One region of the Kocuria turfanensis genome, then DNA from elsewhere that is predicted to be linked to it. Evidence: riboswitches for the same ligand, from Rfam matches in the RefSeq annotation. Region 1 holds a riboswitch; each other region holds the start of a gene.

Region 1 (5,204 bases):
ATCGGCACCCAGGCCCTCGACGTCGTGCGGGCAGCCGACGGGCTCGCCGGCGGGGCGCCGTTCCGCGTGGTGGCCCTCGCGGCCGGCCAAGGCCGTCTGTCGCTGCTGGCGGAGCAGGCCGTGCAGACCCGCGCCGCCGTGGTGGCGACCAGCGGCAGCGGGGAGGACGCCCAGGAGCTGGCCCGGCGGATCGGCGAGCGCGCCGCGGCCGCCGGCGCCGGGGACTACCGGCCCGAGATCCTGCACGGCCCCGAGGCCGCCACGGCGGCCGCGGCGCACCCCGAGGCCGACCTCGTGCTCAACGGGATCACCGGCTCGATCGGCCTCGCCCCCACCCTGGCGGCCCTGCGGGCCGGGCACCGGCTGGCGCTGGCCAACAAGGAGTCGCTGATCGCCGGGGGAGCGCTGGTGAAGGAGGCGGCCGCGGCCTCGGGCCACCCGGACGCGCTGATCCCGGTGGACTCCGAGCACTCCGCCCTGGCGCAGGCGCTGCGCGGCGGGAGCGCCGCCGAGGTGGACCGGCTCGTCCTGACCGCCTCGGGCGGGCCGTTCCGCGGTCGCACCCGGGCGGAGCTGGAGGCGGTCACCCCGCGCGAGGCGCTGCGCCATCCCACCTGGGACATGGGCGTGATGGTCACCACCAACTCGGCCTCCATGGTGAACAAGGCCCTGGAGGTGCTGGAGGCGCATCTGCTCTTCGACGTTCCCCTTGAGCGCATCGACGTGGTCGTCCACCCGCAGTCGGTGGTGCACTCCATGGTCCAGTTCGTGGACGGGTCGACGCTGGCCCAGGCCTCGCCGCCGGACATGCGCCTGCCCATCGCCCTCGGCCTCGCCTGGCCGCACCGGGTGCCCGGTGCCGCCGCCGCGTGCGACTGGACCCGCGCGACCGAGTGGACCTTCGAGCCGCTGGACCGGGACGCGTTCCCCGCCGTCGAGCTCATCAAGGCCGCGGGGGAGCGCGGGGGCACCCATCCGGCGGTGTTCAACGCCGCCAACGAGGAGGCGGTGCACGCCTTCCACGACGGGAGGATCCGGTTCCCGGCGATCGTGGACACGGTGGAGGCGGTGCTGGGCGAGCATGAGGACGGCGGCGGCCTGGACCTCGGCGCTGTCCTGGAGGCCGAGCGCTGGGCGCGGCGGCGGGCCCAGGAGGTCCTTGCCCGCTGAGCGTTTCGAGAGATTTCTGTGGACATACAGCATGGTTTCCCGTTTGAGGTTAGCGGAGGAGTAACGCTGTGAGACAAGCCCGGAGGCGGTACCGCCTCCCGGGTGCAGAAACGGGGCATGGAACCATGCTGACATGGCGCTTTCCGGGGGGTCTACGCAGCATGTTCCGTTTGCGCCGTGGCGCGCGGTGGACGTGTATGACCATGAGGTAAAGTAGGAATGACATCAAGACGGCCGTTCGGACCCCAGCGGGTGGTCGTCATCGTTGGGGTGATAAACGAAGTGGAAATCTCATACTCAAGAATCCCACGCGCCAGTTTGTTTTCGTGTGGCTTGGCTTGCCGTGGCGATTGCTAGGTGTCCGGGATGACTCAGTTAATTCGAATGAACGGCACCCTAGGTGTCGGATCGGCCCGTCAATTTTATTAGCTCCAGTACTACTCACTGACAGAGGTAGGCATCCTATGGATCACCAGCAGGCAGGGCATGCGCGAGATGACGTCCCGCAGGCGCAGCCTCAGTACTCGCAAAATCCCTATATGCATCAGCAATACGTGCAGTATCCCGGATATTCGCCCCTTCCCCACCCAATGGCCATGCAGGGTATGAGCCACAAGAGCAATGCCGTTGTCCTGGGGGTGATTGGCCTATTCGTTCTCGGAATAGTCCTCGGACCCCTTGCCATCTCGCAGGCCAGCAAAGCTCAGTCGATGGGCGTCCCCGCGACAGCGGGGAAAGTTCTCGGCTGGATCGACCTAGCCTTCGGTCTTTTGGGGTTGCTGTGGTTTCTTGCTGTTATTGGCCTTTATTAATCAGTTCCTGGCCATCTATCCCAAATATCATATGCAAAGTTTGACGTCGCAGTAGCTTGCTAATCCAGACTAATCACCAACGCATAAGAAATTTCGCTGTGAACATAGACTGGTAAGTGATGCGCGGTCCGACACGCCGCATTGAGCATTTTCCATTTGTTGACCGGCCAGAAGTGGACCGGATGTGGCCCCGGCGCACGTGCTAGTCTGTCGGGCGGATGACGAGTCCCAGCGCGCAGCCCTGGCTTGCTGGGCGGCAACCCTCTCCCGTAGTGGGGTGCCCCAGGTGAACCATCCGGCACCGGCCATCGTGGGCCGGCGGCAAGTACGGTTCGACCGCGGACGCGCCTCCGGCGCGCCCTCGACCGTGGCCGTCGGCCCTGGTGGGACTGGTGGAGATCCCCGACCTCCTGGACCCACGGAAAGGCACGACATGCGATCGCAGCGCCTCACCTTCCTCGCCCTGGCCACCACCCTCGGCCTCACCCTCACCGCCTGCGGCGGCTCCGACCAGGCCGGCGAGGGCGCCCTGGCCGACGGCAAGGTCAGCATCGGCGTCGTCGGCTCGCACCCGACCCACGACGCCCTCAAGCAGCTGGCCGAGGAGCAGGGCATCACCGTCGAGTACGTCGACTTCTCCGACTACAACCAGCCCAACCCGGCCACCGAGTCCGGCGACGTGGACATGACCTGGTTCCAGCACGTCCCCTTCCTCGCCGACTACAACAACTCCGCCGGGGGCTCCATCACCCCGATCGGCTCGACGTCGATCTACCCGCTGGGCCTGTACTCCAACGAGTACGACTCCGTGGACCAGTTCCAGAAGGGCGACGAGATCGCCGTCCCCAACGACGCCGTGAACCTCTCCCGGGCCCTGCTCGTGCTCGAGTCGGCCGGTCTCGTGGAGCTGAAGAGCGACACCCTCATCCCCACCGAGCTCGACGTCGACACCGAGGCCTCCACGGTCCGGGTCACCCCCGTGTCGGCCGAGCAGACGGTGCTCTCCATGGACTCGGTGGCCGGTTCGGTCATCAACAACGACTTCCTCGCCCGCGCGGACATCGACCCGAAGTCCGCCCTGGCCCAGGACGACCCCGAGGCGGAGGGCTCCCGCGCCTACGTCAACCTCTTCACCACCACCGAGGAGCTCGCCGACGACGAGACCCTCCGGCAGGTCGCGGACCTCTACCACGAGCAGACCGTGATCGACGCCGAGATGGAGGAGACCAAGGACACGGCCGTGCCGCTGCAGCTGGAGCCGGAGGAGCTGCAGGAGCTGGCCGCGCGCTACCAGCAGGAGCTGAAGGACCAGGGACAGTGAGCGCTGCGGTCCCCTCCGGGCCGGTCGCACGCGGGCGCCCGGACGAGGTGCTCGTCGCCTTCCGCAACGTCTCGAAGTCCTTCCGCACCGGCTCCGGCCGGGCCGCGCGCGAGGTGCTGGCCGTCGACGACGTCAGCCTCGACGTCCACCGCGGCGAGATCTTCGGCGTGATCGGCTACTCCGGGGCGGGCAAGTCCACCCTGGTGCGCCTGATCAACGGGCTCGAGCCCGTCTCCTCGGGGTCCCTGACCGTGGAGGGCTTCGAGGTGGCCGGCCGCAAGGAGACCGAGCTGGCGCCCGTCCGGCAGGAGATCGGGATGATCTTCCAGCAGTTCAACCTGTTCACGTCCCGGACCGTGGCCGGCAACGTCGAGTACCCGCTCAAGCGGGCCGGCTGGCCGAAGGAGAAGCGGCGGGCGCGGGTCGCCGAGCTGCTGGAGTTCGTGGGCCTGTCCGCGCGCGCCGGCAACTACCCGGAGCAGCTCTCCGGCGGGCAGAAGCAGCGCGTGGGCATCGCCCGGGCGCTGGCGACCAGCCCGAAGCTGCTCCTGGCCGACGAGTCGACCAGCGCCCTCGACCCGGAGACCACCCAGGAGGTGCTGCAGGTGCTGCAGCGGGTCAACCGCGAACTGGGCATCACGATCGTGATCATCACCCACGAGATGGACGTGGTCCGGGCGATCGCCGACCGCGTCGCCGTGATGCAGGACGGCAAGGTCGTGGAGCACGGCTCCACCGTGGACATCTTCGCCCGGCCCCGCACCGAGACCGCACGCCGCTTCGTCTCCTCCGTCCTGCACTCGGTGCCGGACGAGCGCGAGGTCGAGCGGCTGCGCCGGGCCCACCGCGGGCGCCTGGTGATCGTGGACGTCGGCGACGGCGTGGACATCGGCGGCGTGCTCTCCGACGGCGCCGCCCGCGGGGTCCGCTTCACCATCGCCTACGGCGGGATCAGCGTGCTCCAGGAGCAGTCCTTCGGGTCCCTCACCTTCGAGCTGACCGGCGAGGACGCGGCCGTGCAGGCCGTGGTCGACGAGCTGTCCCGCATCACGACCCTGAGAGAGGTGGCCGCGTGAACGACTGGTCCGTCCTGGGCCCCGAGCTGCTCTCCGCGCTCGGGGAGACCCTGTACATGGTGTCCGTCACCCTCGTCCTCGCCGGCTTCCTCGGGATGCTCGTGGGCGTGGGGCTCTACGTGACCCGCCGGGGCAACATCCTGGAGAACCGGGCGGTGCACGAGGGGCTCAACCTCGTCGTGAACTTCGTCCGGCCGATCCCCTTCATCATCCTCCTGGCGGCGCTCGGGCCGCTGACGCAGCAGGTCGTCGGGACCCGCCTGGGCCCCAACGCGGCGATCTTCGCGATGACCATCGGGGCGATGTTCGCGGTCGCGCGCATCGTCGAGCAGAACCTGATGAGCGTGGACCCCGGCGTGGTGGAGGCCGCCCGCTCGATGGGCGTCTCGCGCGGGAGGATCATCACCACGGTGATCCTGCCCGAGGCGCTCGGACCCCTGGTGCTCGGCTACACCTTCCTGGTCATCGGCATCACGGACATGTCCGCGATGGCCGGGGCCATCGGCGCCGGGGGACTGGGCGACTTCGCACTGCGCCTGGGCTACCAGCGGTTCAACGACGAGGTCACGTGGGCGGCGGTCGCCGTGATCGTCGTCCTCGTCCAGCTGGTCCAGCTGGTGGGCAACCGGCTGGCCCGGCGCATCCTGCGCCGCTGAGGCCCCGGCGCCCCGGCGGTGCCCGCGACGGCCGGTCCCTCCCCGGAGGCGACCGGCCGTCGTCGTGCGCGGGAGCGTGACACCCCGCGCCCAGGATCGTGGTGCACACTGGTCCTCGCCGCGCACGCGCGGCCCCTGCCGTCCCCGGCGCCCGCCAGGGACGACCCGA
Region 2 (5,204 bases), 750 kb from region 1:
TCGAGGGAACGGCCCTCGGCCTCGGCGGCCGCGGCGGCCGCCAGGGCGGTGGGCACGGACGGCCCGTAGGTGAGGATCGTGGCGTCCTGACCGGTGCGGGCGACGACGGCGCGGCCCTCCCGGCGCTCCGGGGCCCGGTTCTCGTAGCGGTCCCGCAGCTCGGCCAGGTCCACCGGCGCCTTGGACCAGTAGAGCTTCTTGGGCTCGAAGAACACCACGGGATCGTCGGAGTCGATCGCCTCGCGGAGCATCAGGTAGGCGTCCTCGACGGTGGCCGGGGTGAAGACCTTCAGGCCCGGGGTGTGGGCGTAGTAGGCCTCGGAGGAGTCGCAGTGGTGCTCCACGCCGCCGATCCCGCCGGCGTAGGGGATGCGGATGACGATCGGCAGGGTCACGGCGCCGCGGGTGCGGTTGTGCATCTTCGCGATGTGCGAGGCGATCTGCTCGAACGCCGGGTAGGCGAAGGCGTCGAACTGCATCTCGATCACCGGGCGCATCCGGTTCATCGCCATGCCCACGGCCATCCCGGCGATCCCGGACTCCGCCAGCGGGGTGTCGAAGCAGCGGGTGCGCCCGAAGCGCTGCGTCAGCCCGTCGGTGATCCGGAAGACCCCGCCGAGGGTGCCGACGTCCTCCCCGAAGACGACGACGGCGTCGTCGGCGGTCAGGGCGTCGGCCAGGGCGGTGTTGAGCGCCTGCGCGAAGGTGGCCGGCCTGGCGGCCGGGGTCTGCCCGGACGGTGCGGGGGCCTGGAGGGTGCTCACGGTGCGGTCTCCTCTCGGGCGAGCTCGGCGGCGAGGATCTGCTCCTGCTCGGCGAGCTGCGGGGTCTGCTCGGTGTAGACGTGGCGGAAGAGCTCGCGCGGGTCGACCTGCACGTCGGCGTTCATGCCGTCGCGCAGGGCCGCGGCGACGTCCTCGGCGGCGGCGGCGATGCGCTGCTCGGCAGCGTCGTCGAGCAGCCCCTCCCCGGCCAGGTAGGCGCGCATGCGGGTCACGGGGTCCTTGGCGATCCACTCCTGCACCTCGGCGTCGTCGCGGTAGCGGGTCGCGTCGTCGGCGTTGGTGTGCGCCTGCATGCGGTAGGTGTGGGCCTCCACGAGCAGGGGCTCGGACTCCGAGCGCGCCAGGTCCACGGCGCGGCCCAGCGTGGCGAGCAGGGCAACCAGGTCGTTGCCGTCCACCCGCTCCCCGGCCATGCCGTAGCCGACCGCCTTGTGGGCGAGGCTGGGGGCGGCCGACTGCTGGGACAGGGGCACGGAGATCGCGTAGCCGTTGTTCTGCACGAAGAACACGACCGGCAGCTTGAACACGGCGGCGAAGTTCAGGGCCTCGTGGAAGTCGCCCTCGCTCGTGGCGCCGTCGCCGCACATGGCCAGGACCACGGTGTCCTCACCGCGCAGCTTCGCGGCGTGGGCCACGCCCACCGCGTGCAGCAGCTGGGTGGTCAGCGGGGTCGACTGGATGCCGACGTGGTGCTCGTGGGGGTCGTAGCCGCCGTGCCACTCGCCGCGGAAGATCGACATCACGTCCAGGGGCCGCACGCCCTTGGTCATCACGGCCACGGTGTCCCGGTAGGTGGGGAACAGCCAGTCGCCCTCCTTCAGGCACAGGGCCGCGGCCACCTGGCAGGCCTCCTGCCCGTGGCTGGAGGGGTAGACGGCCATCCGGCCCTGGCGCACCAGCGCGGAGTTCTGGTCGTTGACCCGGCGGCCGACCACCAGCTTCTCGTAGGCGCCCAGCAGCACGTCCCCCGCGGGCAGCGGGTACTCGTGGCCGGGCTCGGTGCCCTGCTCCTCGGCCGGCAGCAGGCGGCCGGTGGGGTCCACCATCCGGATCTCGCCGCGGGCCGGGAGCATGTACTGCTCCGGTGTGATGCCGAAGGTCTGGGAGGCCCGGAGGATCGGGTCCTCGGGGGTCTCGACGGTCTGGCTCATGGTGTCCCCTCGGTCGGTCCCCGGTCCGGGCGCGGACGCGGGGAGGCAGGAAGGCCGCTGAAGTTCTGTCCGCCCAGTATGAGAAGAACGGATGGTTCGTATCCAGGTCCGCGGGAAAGTCCAGAATCCTGCGGGCATCGGTGCCGTCTCCGTGGACGAAATGTTTTACTGTGGCGTGGGACACACGCATTCGTCCGACACCGTTTCCCGCCCTTCCGTCCCGCCCCGAAGGAGTCCCGCCGTGCCCTCGACCCCCGTCCCGCTGGACGAGACCGACCGGAAGATCCTCGCCGAGCTCTCCCGGGACGCCCGGCAGTCGGTGACCGCGATCGCCGCGGCCGTGCACGTCTCCCGCGCCCACGCCTACGCCCGCATCAACCGGCTGCGCGACGAGGGGGTGATCCTGCGCTTCAGCACCGTGATCGACCCGGTGCGCGCCGGGCTGCAGGCCTCGGCCTACGTGACGCTGAAGCTCCAGCAGAACACCTGGCGGGAGCTGTGCGGGCAGCTGCAGGCGATCCCGGCCGTGCACCACATCGCCCTGGTCGGCGGGAACTTCGACGTCATGCTGCTGGTGCGCGCCGTGGACACGGTGCACCTGCGGCAGGTGATCTTCGAGCACATCCAGCAGCTGCCCGGCGTGGTGGACACCCAGACGTTCCTGATCTTCGAGGACATCGACACCCGGGCGTGACCGGCCCGGGCGCCGGGTGCCCCGGACGTCCCGGGGAGGGATGTCGCAGGGGCGTCACGAACGGCGTCACGAGCGGCGTCACGAACGGCGTCACGAGCGGCGTCACGATCCGTCACGGACGTCATGTTCGGTCGCGGAACGGCGCCGGCCCGCCCCGCGCATAGTGTGGTCCCAGCTTCACGAGACGCGACTGTCAAGCTCCGACTGGGTCGCGCACCAACCCCATGCTCACCGGGTGGTTCGGATGAGGAAGCGGCCTGCATCCCCGTTGCCGCGCAGCGGGTGACCGGTGCGGGTAAGAGCAAGTGCACAGGAGCCGCGCCATGTCCCTCCCCGTGACCGATCACGACCTCTCGACCCGGCAGATCCACGCCGGCGCCGACCACGACCCCGGGCAGCGCACCCTCACGGTGCCGATCTACCAGAGCGCCGCCTTCGAGTTCCCGGACTACGAGGCCGCCCGGCAGATGTTCGCCCAGACCCGCGCGGGCTTCACCTACACCCGCACCGGCAACCCCACGGTGGCCGTGCTGGAGCAGCGGATCAGCGACCTCGAGGGCGGGGTGGGCGCCGTGGCCACCGGCTCCGGGCAGTCCGCGGTGGCCGTGGCGCTGCTGGCCCTGCTCGGCCAGGGGGAGGACAAGCACCTGGTTGCCTCCGAGAAGCTCTACGGCGGGACCGTGGACCTGCTCACCGACTCGCTGGCCGACCACGGCGTCGAGGTCGACTTCGTGGACCCCACCGTCCCCGGCGCCTGGGCCGCGGCCGTGCGCCCCGACACCCGCGCCTTCCTGCTCGAGTCCATCGGCAACCCGCTGGCCACGCTGCCGGACCTGCCCGGGATCGCCGACGTCGCCCGGGCGGCCCGGGTGCCCGTCGTCGTCGACAACACCCTCGCCTCCCCGGCGCTGTACCGGCCGCTGGAGAAGGGCGCGGACATCGTGGTGCACTCGGCCACCAAGTTCCTCGGCGGCCACGGCAACGCCCTGGCCGGGGCGGTCGTGGACGGCGGGACCTTCGACTGGTCCGCCCAGCCCGCGAGGTGGCCGCAGTTCACCCGCGCCCGCGCCCGCTGGGGCGGGCAGAGCCTGCTCGACAAGTGCGCCGGCGCCAGCCCCTACCTGCACCTGGTCCGGGCCAAGTACGTGCACGACCTCGGCACCACGCTGTCCCCGTTCAACGCCAGCCAGATCCTGCAGGGCACCGAGACCCTGGACCTGCGGGTGGCCCGGCACACGGCCTCGGCGCTGACCGTGGCCGAGTTCCTCGCCGGCCACCCCGCCGTCGCGCGCGTGCACCACCCCGGGCTGCCGGGGGACCCCGGGGCCGGGATCGCGGCCCGGGACTTCCCCCGCGGCACCGGCTCCGTGTTCTCCTTCGACCTCGCCGCCCCGGACGCCGCCGTGGGGCCCTTCATCGACGGGCTGCGGCTGTTCAAGCTGGTCGCCAACATCGGCGACACCCGCAGCCTCGTGGCCCACCCGGCCGCGATGACCCACTGCCGGCTCACGCCCGAGCAGCGCCGGGCCGGCGGGATCGCCGAGACCACCGTCCGGCTCTCGATCGGCCTCGAGGCCCCCCAGGACCTCGTGGCCGACCTCGGCCAGGCCCTCGACACCGTGCTCGAGACCGTTTCGACCCTCCGGAAGTGAGCCCCACCATGAGCCAGACCGTCACCACCCGCCGGCGCGGGTTCACCACCACCGCCGTCCACGCCGGCCAGCAGCCCGACCCGCTGACCGGGGCCGTCATCCCGCCGGTCTACCAGACCTCCACCTTCGCCCAGGACGGGATCAACGTCCTGCGCGCCGGCCACGAGTACAGCCGCGGCTCCAACCCCACCCGCAACGGCTTCGAGGAGCAGCTCGCGGCCCTGGAGCACGGCGAGCGCGCGTTCGCCTTCGCCTCCGGGATCGCCGCCGAGGACGCGCTGCTGCGGGCGGTGCTGCGCCCGGGCGAGCACGTGGTGCTCGGCGCCGACGGCTACGGCGGCACCAACCGGCTGATCACCCGGGTGCTCGCCCCGTGGGGGATCGGCCACACCCCCGTGGAGATCACCGACCTCGACGCCGTCCGCGCCGCGATCCGCCCCGGGGACACCACGGTCCTGTGGCTGGAGACGCCCTCCAACCCGCTGCTGGGCATCGCCGACGTTGCGGCCTGGGCGGAGCTGGCCCGGGAGGCGGGGGCGCTGCTCGTGGTGGACAACACCTTCGCCTCCCCGTACCTGCAGAACCCGCTGCTGCTGGGCGCCCACGCCGTGGTGCACTCCACCACCAAGTACATCGGCGGGCACTCCGACGTCCTCGGCGGGGCCGTGGTCGTCGGAGCCGCCGCCTGGCGCGGCGCCCCGCTCGCCGAGACGGTCGGCTTCCAGCAGTTCGCCGCCGGCGCCGTGGCCGGGCCCCAGGACAGCTACCTGGCCGCCCGCGGGCTCAAGACCCTGAGCCTGCGCATGGAGCGCCACCAGGAGAACGCCCAGCGGATCGCCGAGTGGCTGCTGGAGCGCCCGGAGGTGTCCGGGGTGCTCTACCCCGGGCTGCCCGGGCACCCCGGCCACGCGCTCGCCGCGAC
Region 3 (5,204 bases), 1.6 Mb from region 1:
AGACCGTCGGGCGGCCCCTGGGCCCCGACGGCGCCCCGCTGGACGGCCGCCGGCTGGGCGTGGCCGTGGCGGTGGACGCCGCCGTGGTCCCGCGCAGCCGCTGGGGCCGCACCCCCGTGGCCGAGGGACAGTCCGTCGAGATCATCACCGCCGTCCAGGGAGGCTGACATGACCCACCCCGCACCCCGCGCCGCATCCCTGGTGGACCCGCTCGTGCTGGACGGCACCGAGCTGTCCTCCCGGCTGATCATGGGCACCGGCGGGCTCAGCTCGCTGCACACCCTGGAGCAGGCCCTGCTCGCCTCCGGCACCGAGCTGACCACCGTGGCGCTGCGCCGCTACGCCCCCGGCCGCGGCGACTCGCTGTTCGCGATGCTCGAGCGCAACGGCATCCGGATCCTGCCCAACACCGCCGGCTGCTACACCGCCCGGGACGCCCTGCTCACCGCCGAGCTCGGCCGCGAGGCCCTGGAGACCGACTGGGTCAAGCTCGAGGTCATCGCCGACGAGGACACCCTGCTGCCCGACGTGGTGGAGCTGCTCGACGCCACCGAGCAGCTCGTGGCCCGCGGCTTCCGGGTCTTCGCCTACACCTCCGACGACCCCGCCGTGGCCCGCCGCCTGGAGGACCTCGGCGCGGCCGCCGTGATGCCCCTGGGCGCGCCGATCGGCACCGGGCTGGGGATCCTCAACCCGCACAACATCGAGCTCATCACCTCCCGGGCCTCGGTGCCCGTGGTCCTCGACGCCGGGATCGGGACCGCCTCCGAGGCCGCCCTGGCCATGGAGCTGGGCTGCGACGCCGTGCTGCTGGCCAGCGCCGTGACCCGCGCGCAGGACCCGGTGGCCATGGCCACCGCGATGCGCCACGCCGTGGCCGCCGGGCGGCTGGCCGCCGGCGCCGGGCGGATCCCGGCCCGCCGGCACGCCCTGGCGTCCTCACCGATGGCCGGACGGATCGACACGGACACGCCCGCCGGCACGCCCGACGACGGGCCGGGCGCCGACCCGGCGGGCGTTCCGCGCGGGGACTGGGCGCCCGTGGGGCAGCGGCCGTGAGCCCGCTGCCCCCGCTCGTGGAGCCCGGCCCCGAGCTGACCCGGGCGGAGCTCGAGCGCTACGCCCGGCACCTGACCCTGCCCGGGATCGGCCCGCTCGGCCAGCGCCGGCTCGGCAACGCCCGGGTGCTCGTGGTCGGCGCCGGCGGACTGGGCGCCCCGGCCCTGCAGTACCTCGCCGCGGCGGGCGTGGGAACGCTGGGGATCGTCGACGACGACGTCGTGGCGGTCTCCAACCTGCAGCGCCAGGTGGTGCACCGCACCGCCGACGTCGGCCGGCCCAAGGCGGACTCCGCCGCGGAGGCCGTGGCCGCCCTCAACCCGCTCGTGCGGGTGCGCACCCACCCCTGCCGGCTCACCGCGGACAACGCCGTGCAGATCCTCGGCGAGTACGACCTCGTCCTCGACGGCGCGGACAACTTCGCGACCCGCTACGTGGTCGGCGACGCCGCCGCTCTCACCGGGATCCCCTGCGTGTGGGGCTCCATCCTGCGCTTCGAGGGGCAGGTCAGCGTCTTCTGGGCCGGCCACGGGCCCACCTACCGGGACCTCTATCCCGAGGCGCCGCCGGACGGGGAGGTCCCCAGCTGCGCCGAGGGCGGGGTCTTCGGCATGCTCCCCGCCACCGTGGGCGCGGTGATGGTCACCGAGGCCGTCAAGCTGATCACCGGCACCGGGGAGCCCCTGCTCGGGCGGGTGCTGCTGCACGACGCCCTGGCGATGACCTGGCGCGAGATGCGCCTGGACCCGGACCCGGACGCCGCCCCGGTCACCGCCGTCGCCGAGCCCGAGGCCGTCCGCCCGCTGCCCGGCGGCGGGGCCGAGCCCGCCGAGACGGTCGGGGCGGCCGAGCTGGCCCGGCTGCTGGAGCGGCGAGCGCGCGGGGAGGCGGCCTTCGTGCTGGTCGACGTGCGGGAGGACTGGGAGCGGCAGCTCCTGGCGATCCCCGGCGCCGTGCCGGTGCCGCTGCAGGAGCTGCTGGACCGGGGACCGGACGCCCTGCCGCCGGAGGCGCGCGGCGCGGACCTCGTGCTGCACTGCAAGGCCGGCGCCCGCTCGGCGACCGCCCTGGCCGCTCTGCGCCCGTTCTACGCCGGGCGGGAGGAACGGGTCCGCCACCTCGAGGGCGGGGTGCTGGCCTGGGCGGAGCAGGTGGAGCCGGACCGGCCGCGATACTGAGCCGATCCGCGGCTCCCCCCTGTGTTGTGGTGGGATCCTTACACCACCCGGGAGGACATGACCGTCTGTGACGTCCTCGTGACAGCCGATGACATGTGACGGTCATCAGGTGGCTCCGCACCCCGGCTCTCTGGTGCGATGTCATGCGTCCCATTCAGAGCGGCCGAGAGATCTGGCTCGACGACGCCGCAGCAACCCGTCCTTCACAGGGGTCAGGGTGCTAAGGCCAGAACCGATGGAGATCCCGGATCTGCAGCTGCTCCGTGACGTCGGCCCCGCGCTGTCGTCGTCGGGCCCGCCCCTGGCGCGACTGGACGGCCGGCACTCCTCGGTGCGACCGAGAGGACCACCGCATGAGCCGCACCACGGCCGAGAGGACTCCCACCCGTCCCGGCGCCGGCACGCACCCCGCCGCCGGTCTGCCGGGGGACTACGCCGGGCTGAAGGAGCACTTCGGGCCGCTGTTCGCGGGAATCGCCGCCGGCGCCCTGGACCGGGACCTGCGGCGCGCGCTGCCCCACGAGGAGGTCGCCCTGCTGGACCGGGCCGGCTTCGGCGCCCTGCGCGTCCCGGCGGCCCACGGCGGTCCCGAGGTCAGCGTCGAGGACTTCACCCGGCTGCTGGTCGACCTGGCCGAGGCCGACTCCAACATCGCCCACCTCTACCGCTCCCACGCCGGCTTCGTGGAGTCCCTGCGCTTCCTGCCCCGGGAGCTCCAGGACGTCTGGTACCCGCGGGTGCTGGCCGGGGCCACCGTCGGCAACGCCTCCACGGAGAAGGGCGGCAACGCGCTGGGCACCCTGAACACCGTGCTGCGCCGCACCGCCGAGGGGTGGGAGATCACCGGCCGGAAGTTCTACGCCACCGGCTCCATCTTCTGCGACTACACCCGCGTCTCGGCCGCCCTCGACGGCCGGGACGGGCGCCGCTTCGCCGTCGTCGCCACGGACGCCCAGGGGGTCACGCTCGAGGACGACTGGGACGGCTTCGGCCAGAAGCTCACCGGCACCGGCACCGCGGTCTTCGACCGCGTGCGCGTCCCGGACGACGCCGTGCTGGACCGCACCGCCGGCAGCGCGGAGGCCGTCCACGAGGCCGCCTTCTTCCAGCTCGTGCTGCTGGCCGTGCTGGCCGGCATCGCCCGCGCCGCCCGGCGGGACGCCGTGGAGACCATCGCCGCCCGCCGGCGGACCTTCAACACCGGGCTCGGCCTGCCGTTCCGGGAGGACCCGCTGATCCAGGAGGCCACTGGCCGGATCTCCGCCAAGGCCTTCACCGCCGAGGCCGCCGTGCTGCACGCCGCCCGCGCCCTGGACGCCGGGATCGCCGCCGCCGTCGCCACCGGCGCCGACCGCCCGGAGTTCACCGGCACCCTCCCGGCGGCGCTGCCCGAGTCCGAGATCGCCGTGGAGCACGCCCAGGTCACCGTGCCGGAGCTGGCCCTCGGCGCCGCCCAGGACCTGTTCCTCACCGTGGGCGCCTCCGCCACGTCCACCGCCAAGGGCCTGGACCGGCACTGGCGCAACGCCCAGACCGTGGCCACCCACAACCCGATCGCCTTCCGCGCCCGCGCCCTCGGCGACTACCTCATCAACGGCACCCTCCCGGAGGGCCTGAACGCCATCGGCGACGCCCGGGCCGACGCCCGGGCCGACGCCACGACCACCCCCGTCCGAGCCCCAGGAGCCTGACGCATGACCACCCCGACCCCGACCACGGCCGCGGCCGCCGCGGGACGCACCAGCGTCGTCCACGGCAAGAAGCGCGTCCTGGCCTCGGCCTTCGCCGGCACCACCATCGAGTGGTACGACTTCTACCTCTACGGCACCGCCGCCGCACTGGTCTTCAACGTCCAGTTCTTCCCCATGGCCACCGAGCTCGGCGGCATCGTCGCCTCCTTCGCCACCCTCGCGGTCGGGGTGATCGCCCGGCCCCTGGGCGGGATCGTCGCCGGGCACCTGGGCGACCGGATCGGCCGCAAGGCCCTGCTGGTGGCCTCCCTGCTGCTCATGGGCGTGGCCTCCACCCTGATCGGCCTGCTGCCGACCTACGAGGTGATCGGCTGGTGGGCCGTCGTCGGGCTCGTCGTCCTGCGCATCCTGCAGGGGCTGTCCGCCGGCGCCGAGTGGGGCGGCTCCGCGCTGCTGAGCGTGGAGCACTCCCCGGCCCGGCACCGCGGGTTCTTCGGGTCCTTCACCCAGATCGGCTCCTCGGCCGGCATGCTGCTGGCCACCGGGGCGTTCTTCGTCGTGCAGCACGTGATGAGCGAGGAGCAGTTCGCCGCCTACGGCTGGCGCATCCCCTTCCTGCTCTCTGCCCTGCTGGTGGCGGTCGGCCTGTGGATCCGCCTCGGCGTGGCCGACGCCCCCGAGTTCCTGGAGCACCGCGCCTCGGGCAACGTGGCCGCGGCACCCCTGCGGGAGCTGCTGGCCCACCACCGCCGCCCGCTGCTGGTCACGATCGGCCTGCGCCTGGCCCAGAACGCCGTCTACTACCTGGTGACGGTCTACATGCTGACCTACCTGCGGGACGTGCGCGGGGACAGCGCCTCCGGTGTGACCGCGGTGATGATCGCCTCGGCCATCGGCCTGTTCTCCACCCCCTTCTGGGGCTGGCTGTCCGACCGGGTGGGCCGCAAGGTCGTCTCGGTGACCGCGTACGCGGCGATCGGCGTCTTCGGCTGGGTGCTGTTCGCCTTCCTCGACGCCGGCCCGCTGGCCCTGCTGCCGCTCGTGGTCGTGCTCGGCATCAACCTCGTCCACGACGCGATCTACGGGCCGCAGGCGGCCTGGTTCGCCGAGCAGTTCCCCGTGCACGTGCGGTACTCCGGGGTGAGCTTCGGCTACCAGGTCGGCACCGTCCTGGGCGGCGGGCTGATGCCGATGATCGCCGCCCTGCTGTTCGCCGCCGGCGGGAACACCCCGTGGCTGATCGCCGGGTACCTCTCCGGACTCTCCGTGCTCTCCG

Evidence for each region. Region 1 has a riboswitch for S-adenosylmethionine ahead of AYX06_RS16660 (MetQ/NlpA family ABC transporter substrate-binding protein). Riboswitches for the same ligand answer to the same signal wherever they lie in the genome.
Region 2: linked by a shared signal. The riboswitch ahead of AYX06_RS13380 (O-acetylhomoserine aminocarboxypropyltransferase/cysteine synthase family protein) and the one ahead of AYX06_RS16660 (MetQ/NlpA family ABC transporter substrate-binding protein) in region 1 are both predicted to bind S-adenosylmethionine.
Region 3: linked by a shared signal. The riboswitch ahead of AYX06_RS09720 (acyl-CoA dehydrogenase family protein) and the one ahead of AYX06_RS16660 (MetQ/NlpA family ABC transporter substrate-binding protein) in region 1 are both predicted to bind S-adenosylmethionine.

What each region holds. Positions count from the first base shown of each region.
Region 1 is NZ_CP014480.1:3,653,694-3,658,897, forward strand. It holds gene dxr (1-deoxy-D-xylulose-5-phosphate reductoisomerase) at 1-1,170, shown strand, start outside; gene AYX06_RS20610 (DUF4190 domain-containing protein) at 1,635-1,982, shown strand; SAM riboswitch class IV at 2,200-2,316, shown strand; gene AYX06_RS16660 (MetQ/NlpA family ABC transporter substrate-binding protein) at 2,416-3,303, shown strand; gene AYX06_RS16665 (methionine ABC transporter ATP-binding protein) at 3,300-4,379, shown strand; gene AYX06_RS16670 (methionine ABC transporter permease) at 4,436-5,035, shown strand.
Region 2 is NZ_CP014480.1:2,905,266-2,910,469, forward strand. It holds gene AYX06_RS13365 (alpha-ketoacid dehydrogenase subunit beta) at 1-764, opposite strand, end outside; gene AYX06_RS13370 (thiamine pyrophosphate-dependent enzyme) at 761-1,936, opposite strand; gene AYX06_RS13375 (Lrp/AsnC family transcriptional regulator) at 2,178-2,630, shown strand; SAM riboswitch class IV at 2,806-2,938, shown strand; gene AYX06_RS13380 (O-acetylhomoserine aminocarboxypropyltransferase/cysteine synthase family protein) at 2,954-4,282, shown strand; gene AYX06_RS13385 (cystathionine gamma-synthase) at 4,291-5,204, shown strand, end outside.
Region 3 is NZ_CP014480.1:2,096,854-2,102,057, reverse strand. It holds gene thiS (sulfur carrier protein ThiS) at 1-167, shown strand, start outside; gene AYX06_RS09730 (thiazole synthase) at 169-1,059, shown strand; gene moeB (molybdopterin-synthase adenylyltransferase MoeB) at 1,056-2,237, shown strand; SAM riboswitch class I at 2,385-2,479, shown strand; gene AYX06_RS09720 (acyl-CoA dehydrogenase family protein) at 2,591-3,928, shown strand; gene AYX06_RS09715 (MFS transporter) at 3,932-5,204, shown strand, end outside.